2 regions of the Paenibacillus guangzhouensis genome follow, and region 1 is predicted to be linked to the other one. Evidence: a T-box and tRNA genes for the amino acid it is inferred to sense, from the RefSeq annotation. Region 1 holds a T-box; the other holds one or more tRNA genes.

Evidence for each region. A T-box is a leader RNA that pairs with one kind of tRNA and senses whether it is charged. The one in region 1 lies ahead of trpS (tryptophan--tRNA ligase), so its partner is inferred to be a tRNA-Trp.
Region 2: it encodes a tRNA-Trp, which carries the amino acid that the T-box ahead of trpS (tryptophan--tRNA ligase) is inferred to sense. The anticodon was not compared.

Annotation. Positions count from the first base shown of each region.
Region 1 covers NZ_CP045293.1:4,488,041-4,491,420, reverse strand. Annotated here, with positions in the region: gene GCU39_RS20210 (TetR/AcrR family transcriptional regulator) at 1-220, opposite strand, end outside; gene GCU39_RS20205 (MmcQ/YjbR family DNA-binding protein) at 395-742, opposite strand; gene trpS (tryptophan--tRNA ligase) at 761-1,762, opposite strand; T-box leader at 1,959-2,244, opposite strand; gene GCU39_RS20195 (MFS transporter) at 2,284-3,380, opposite strand, start outside.
Region 2 covers NZ_CP045293.1:6,598,371-6,601,750, forward strand. Annotated here, with positions in the region: rRNA gene GCU39_RS29560 (23S ribosomal RNA) at 1-882, shown strand, start outside; tRNA gene GCU39_RS29565 (tRNA-Asn) at 1,023-1,098, shown strand; tRNA gene GCU39_RS29570 (tRNA-Ser) at 1,102-1,193, shown strand; tRNA gene GCU39_RS29575 (tRNA-Glu) at 1,211-1,285, shown strand; tRNA gene GCU39_RS29580 (tRNA-Val) at 1,368-1,443, shown strand; tRNA gene GCU39_RS29585 (tRNA-Met) at 1,464-1,540, shown strand; tRNA gene GCU39_RS29590 (tRNA-Asp) at 1,564-1,640, shown strand; tRNA gene GCU39_RS29595 (tRNA-Phe) at 1,657-1,732, shown strand; tRNA gene GCU39_RS29600 (tRNA-Thr) at 1,747-1,822, shown strand; tRNA gene GCU39_RS29605 (tRNA-Tyr) at 1,836-1,920, shown strand; tRNA gene GCU39_RS29610 (tRNA-Trp) at 1,927-2,000, shown strand; tRNA gene GCU39_RS29615 (tRNA-His) at 2,033-2,108, shown strand; tRNA gene GCU39_RS29620 (tRNA-Gln) at 2,140-2,214, shown strand; tRNA gene GCU39_RS29625 (tRNA-Gly) at 2,220-2,294, shown strand; tRNA gene GCU39_RS29630 (tRNA-Cys) at 2,305-2,378, shown strand; tRNA gene GCU39_RS29635 (tRNA-Leu) at 2,394-2,482, shown strand; tRNA gene GCU39_RS29640 (tRNA-Arg) at 2,500-2,576, shown strand; tRNA gene GCU39_RS29645 (tRNA-Leu) at 2,599-2,681, shown strand; gene GCU39_RS29650 (HD-GYP domain-containing protein) at 2,830-3,380, opposite strand, start outside.

The DNA of each region.
Region 1 (3,380 bases):
TCCATTTCTCGGCCCATACGCGCATGCCGTCCTTCGCGAGGTAGAGGAACAGCTTCTCTTTGTTCTCGAAATGGTAATACACATGCCCTTTACTGTAACCTGTCTCTCGCGAGATATCGGAGATCGAGGTGCCTGCGAACCCTTTTTGCGCAAACAGATGTGCGGCTTTCTCGGCGATCTCCTTGCGAGTCTGGTCACTATCGTAATGTCTTTTCATCATGGGTCATCCTTATCTATTGAACGATCGTTCTATTCTGATCATACTCGATTCACCGGACTTCGACAACAGAATATGGAAAAATTCACATGTTATTCATAAGACTCAAAAACATAATCGATCACACAAAAAGAAGCAAGCTGTAAGCTTGCTTCTTCGTCCTTGCCTACCTACAGGTTATCCCGTAATCTCGGCTTTTTCCGCCTTTGTCAATCCTTTAAAGACAAGCTCATACGAGTGATCGATCAGCATCTTGATCTCTTCATCGGTGAGATCGCCGTCCAGGGTAACGGTGTTCCAATGCTTTTTGTTCAGATGATACCCGGGCTTAATGTCGGTATATTGTTCCCGAAGCGAAGCCGCGCGGACCGGATCGCATTTCAAGCTGATATCGGGTGCAGGATCGTCGGATGACATCAGTGCGAACATTTTCGTCCCGACCTTCAGGACGCGTACTTCATTACCGAAGGGGAAAGTTAAGGTGGTGCCCGGCTTGCTTAAGCAGTATTCAAGATAATGGATCATATACGATGCGTTCCCTTCTTATATATGTGATTTGAAATATTGAATCCCCATCGCTTCACGCACCTCTTCCATGGTATGGCGTGCGATGCTGCGAGCGTGTTCGGTCCCGTGCTGGAGCATTTCATCGACGAATTTTGGCTTTGTTTCATAGTCAGCCCGTCGTTCACGCATTGGGGCGAGAAGCTCTTGAAGGGTGTTCGTGATGTGCTGCTTGCAGGCTGTACAGCCGATCTTGCCTTGCTCGCACGCAGTATGAATCTCGGCAGCCTCAGTCGAGCGAAACGCCTGGTGATAATGATAAATGGGACAACGCTCAGGATGCCCTGGGTCATGCTTATGAATGCGCGCAGGATCTGTTACGGCTTTCCGTACTTTGAGCGCAATCTCTTCGGGGCTCGCACTTAACGCAATGGCATTACCGAGGCTCTTGCTCATCTTCGCATTGCCGTCGAGCCCCGTGAGGCGGGGGAACTTGCTTAGCATCGCTTGCGGCTCAGGGAATACCGGGCCGTAGAGCTCGTTGAACCGCCGCACGATGTAGCGCGAGCTCTCGAGATGCGGCAGCTGATCCTCGCCGACAGGAATGATCGTTGCTTTGCAGAACGTAATATCCGCCGTCTGGCTGATCGGGTAGCCGAGGAAACCGTAGTAGAGCTCATCAAAATTGCCGCCGCGGGATTCCGCTTTGATTGTAGGGTTATGGCGCAAATGATTGATCCGCACGAACATCGAGAAGTATACCGTCAGCTCGGCGATTTCCGGAATCATCGATTGGATGAAGATATTCGCATGCTCCGGATCAATGCCTACTGCTAGATAATCGAGTGCTACTTCACGCACATGTTCGCGAATCATTTCGGGCCGATCAAAATGGGTCGTTAAAGCCTGGACATCGGCTAACATGATGAATGTATCATATTGATGCTGCAGCTGTACACGATTCTGTAAACTTCCGGCGTAATGGCCAAGGTGTAGTCGGCCTGTCGTGCGGTCTCCGGTTAATACACGTTCTTTTAACATCAGAAATCCTCCTTAGGGAGCCGCCAACATGAGGCTGGCGACCCTTTCGATTAAATTTACCGTTACTGTGAATGAACCATCGCCACCACCAACCATCTTCCATGACCATCACCTCCTTTCAAAATAACCCCGCAACGTGATACATTAACTTCACGCGATGAAGTATTCTATACCAACAAAAAAAGCCTTCGCCCTATGAAAGGACGAAAGCTTCGTGGTACCACCTTTATTGATTCGTTGCTCGCCTTGGAAAGGGAGAACGGATCCGCTCTAACGATACGGAATTCGCCAGTCTAGTCCAGCTCATCGATATCGCTCCCTGGATAACGGCGGGAACCCCGGTACTTCCTACTCTCGCAGCAGCGGTTCGGAAGACAACTCCAAAGGCCATTCAAAGTGCGGTGGACACCGGTTCACAGCTCCCACCGGCTCTCTGCAAGTCCTCGTTCGCGCTCCTACTTCCCCTTTTTCAACGTCGTTTAGCAAATATTTCATTTCCAGTATCATACGCGTCTGTAGGGCTAGGCGTCAAGCACCGATTCGCGGATACGCACTTGCTCTGCTTGTTTCTGTCTGAACCAGAATCCAAGTGCGGCGAACACGATGAAGATACCGCCCAGCAGCCAGAAGAGCGATGAAATCGAAATATGCTGCATGCCGATCCCAGCCAAGTTCGGCGCAAGAATGCTGCCGATGCTGAAGATGAAGCTGGCAACGACGTTGGCCGAAGGCAGATAAGCTTTGGGTAGAATATCTGCTGCAAAAGCGAGCCCCAGCGAGAAGAAGGAACCCAGCATACCGCCCGCAATCATAAATAGAACCAGGATGGCCGTCGGATTCGCACCATAGAGCGGAATGAGCAGGAAGGCAACCCCGCCGAGGAAGCCTGCGCCCATGAGCACTTTTTTACGGCCAATCCGGTCACTGAGTACGCCAAGCGGCAACTGGAGGATCAATCCTCCGATCCCAAAGAACGGCAGCAGGAAGGAAATCCAGTTCTGCTCGAGCCCAATGCGCAGCGCGTAAATCGGGAAGCTGCTATTCATCGATGCTTCGGTATAGCCGTATAGGAACGCGGGTAGAAGCGCGAACCATGCCCATTGGAAGGACCGTGTATAGCGGCGTTCCAGCACAGGCGCATTTTCTTTGTTGGTCCCCATGACCTGATAGTCAGGCAGAATGAATACAATGAGGAGCAGCACGATGGTGCATAACACGCCGATCGCTGCGAAAGGTACCCAATCGCCAAAGACAAGCAAATTCATGCCGAGCGGCCCAATACTGAACCCGATCCCGTAACTCATCCCGTAGAAGGAGAGGTTGCGTCCCCGGTTCTGCTCATTGCTCGATGTCAGCACCCAGAGCTGGGATGCGTAGTGCAGTGCGCTATCGCCGACACCGACTAGGAATCGCAGTGCGAACCAAATCCAGATATTCTGAAACATCGGGAACAGCACTAAGGCAGCGATGACGAGCATCAAGGATAAGGATATGAGTTTTTTGAAACCGAAATAGGCTAGTAGTTTCTCTACGAAAAAGAGGGTGGAAAAGATACCGATATACAGCATCGCCGCATTCAATCCGTTCAAGTCGGATGAGACGCCCATATGCTCGAGCA
Region 2 (3,380 bases), 2.1 Mb from region 1:
GTGAAATTTTAATACCTGTGAAGATGCAGGTTACCCGCGACAAGACGGAAAGACCCCATGGAGCTTTACTGCAGCTTGATATTGGACTTTGGTACGATCTGTACAGGATAGGTGGGAGCCTTAGAAGCCTGAGCGCCAGCTTAGGTGGAGGCGCCGTTGGGATACCACCCTGATCGTATCGGAGTTCTAACCTAGGACCGTAACCCGGTTCGGGGACAGTGTCAGGTGGGCAGTTTGACTGGGGCGGTCGCCTCCTAAAGAGTAACGGAGGCGCCCCAAGGTTCCCTCAGAATGGTTGGAAATCATTCGAAGAGTGCAAAGGCATAAGGGAGCTTGACTGCGAGACATACAGGTCGAGCAGGGACGAAAGTCGGGCTTAGTGATCCGGTGGTACCGCATGGAAGGGCCATCGCTCAACGGATAAAAGCTACCCTGGGGATAACAGGCTTATCTCCCCCAAGAGTCCACATCGACGGGGAGGTTTGGCACCTCGATGTCGGCTCATCGCATCCTGGGGCTGAAGTAGGTCCCAAGGGTTGGGCTGTTCGCCCATTAAAGCGGTACGCGAGCTGGGTTCAGAACGTCGTGAGACAGTTCGGTCCCTATCTGTCGTGGGCGTAGGAAATTTGAGAGGAGCTGTCCTTAGTACGAGAGGACCGGGATGGACGTACCGCTGGTGTACCAGTTGTTCCGCCAGGAGCACCGCTGGGTAGCCAAGTACGGACGGGATAAGCGCTGAAAGCATCTAAGCGTGAAGCCCCCCTCAAGATGAGATTTCCCAATTAGTAAGACCCCTTGAAGACGACGAGGTTGATAGGTTGGAGGTGGAAGCGCAGCAATGTGTGGAGCTGACCAATACTAATCGGTCGAGGGCTTATCCTAAAATTAAAACGCAAATTATCTCGTATCTAGTTTTCAGAGATCAAAATTCTCTGAAAAAACATGTTGCATATTACAAGTTAATGTGATATGATATAAAAGTTGCTTCGAAAAAATGAGAAGCAGACAACATGAATAAATATTCCCTGATAGCTCAGTTGGTAGAGCACTCGACTGTTAATCGAGTTGTCACAGGTTCGAGTCCTGTTCGGGGAGCCATGTGGAGAGGTGTCCGAGTTGGCCGAAGGAGCACGATTGGAAATCGTGTAGGCGTCACAAGCGTCTCGAGGGTTCGAATCCCTCTCTCTCCGCCACTAATTATTACTTGCATGGCCCGTTGGTCAAGGGGTTAAGACACCTCCCTTTCACGGAGGTAACAGGGGTTCGAATCCCCTACGGGTCACCATTTAAAACTTCGTAACTGGTAAAAATTGATGGTTGCAAAGTCGATAGAACATCTGATACAATAATAGATGTCGCTGTAAAATGGAGGCTTAGCTCAGCTGGGAGAGCATCTGCCTTACAAGCAGAGGGTCAGCGGTTCGATCCCGTTAGCCTCCACCATAATATTTTTTGTTTGATGACGCGGGGTGGAGCAGCCCGGTAGCTCGTCGGGCTCATAACCCGAAGGCCGCAGGTTCAAATCCTGCCCCCGCAACCAACTCTTAATTGAGCCGATAATATGGAGCTGTGGTGTAGAGGCCTAACATGCCTGCCTGTCACGCAGGAGACCGCGGGTTCGAATCCCGTCAGCTCCGCCATCTAGAATACGAATAAGGCTCGGTAGCTCAGTCGGTAGAGCAGAGGACTGAAAATCCTCGTGTCGGCGGTTCGATTCCGTCCCGAGCCACCATGAAAATCTAATATGCCGTTGTAGCTCAACTGGTAGAGCAACTGACTTGTAATCAGTAGGTTGGGGGTTCAAGTCCTCTCGACGGCACCATGTAATACATTGTGGAGGCTTAGTGAAGTGGCTAAACACGGCAGACTGTAAATCTGCTCTCTCCGAGTTCGGTGGTTCGAATCCATCAGCCTCCACCACAATATAGGGGCATAGTTTAAAGGTAGAACAAAGGTCTCCAAAACCTTTGGTGTGGGTTCAATTCCTGCTGCCCCTGCCAAGAGCATTACAATTGGATAAATTTTAATTATGGCGGTCGTGGCGAAGGGGTTAACGCACCGGTCTGTGGCTCCGGCATTCGTGGGTTCAAGTCCCATCGATCGCCCCATTAATTAAAAACAAAGCACCAACAAAATTGTTGGGGATTAGCCAAGCGGTAAGGCAACGGACTTTGACTCCGTCATTCCAAGGTTCGAATCCTTGATCCCCAGCCATTTATGCGGACGTGGCTCAGCGGTAGAGCATCGCCTTGCCAAGGCGAGGGTCGCGGGTTCGATTCCCGTCGTCCGCTCCATTTATATTTTGGCGCCATAGCCAAGTGGTAAGGCAGAGCTCTGCAAAAGCTTTACCCCCAGTTCGAGTCTGGGTGGCGCCTCCACCATTTTCACTCCGTGCCGGAGTGGCGGAATCGGCAGACGCACAGGACTTAAAATCCTGCGGTAGGTGACTACCGTACCAGTTCAAGTCTGGTCTTCGGCACCATATTTACCATAATGATTGCGCCCTTAGCTCAGCTGGATAGAGCGTTTGACTACGAATCAAAAGGTCAGGAGTTCGAATCTCTTAGGGCGCGCCATTACAAACAAGAAGTTTAATAAGCCGGTGTGGCGGAATTGGCAGACGCGCGCGACTCAAAATCGTGAGGGAAACCGTGGGGGTTCGAGTCCCTTCACCGGCACCACTTCTTCAAATGAAAATGAAATGTCAAACACCTTAAGGATTATTCCTTAAGGTGTTTTTGCTATTACCTGTCATGATCAAAAGAAAAAGACGCAGCATATCATTGCTAACGTCCATATCCTACATATGTATACTTCATTTTCATTTACCTACGCAAGAACTTCTTCAATCTGAATTGAGCATTTGCTCAAATCCACGAATGCATCACCGACACGAACTAACGGATGAATCGGATCATGTGAATTGATCATGACGATAATCGCTCTACGGCCGTCCGTAAGGAGCACCTCGTTTCCTACAAGCGCTTGCATTAATCGGTCTAAGAAAAGACGTACAATCTTGGCATCCAGCTTGCCAAAAGCAAATTGATATAGTTCATTCAATAAGGTGTAGAAGGGGGCTGCATTGCGATAGACGCGCTCGGAGGACATAGCATGAAATACATCGGCAACCGCAACGATACGGGAATACAGGTCAATATTATCGCTACGAAGACCAAGAGGATATCCACTGCCATCCTGGCGCTCATGATGTTGCAGTGCAACGAGTGCTTGGCGCATGGTCGTTCCGGATGTTGCTTTGACCAATTCATAGCCATCCTTCGTATGCTGTTTGACGATTTCGAATTCTTCTGGTGATAGAGCTCCTGGTTTATTGAGTATTTCTAGAGGAATATTGATTTTGCCGACATCATGCAAGA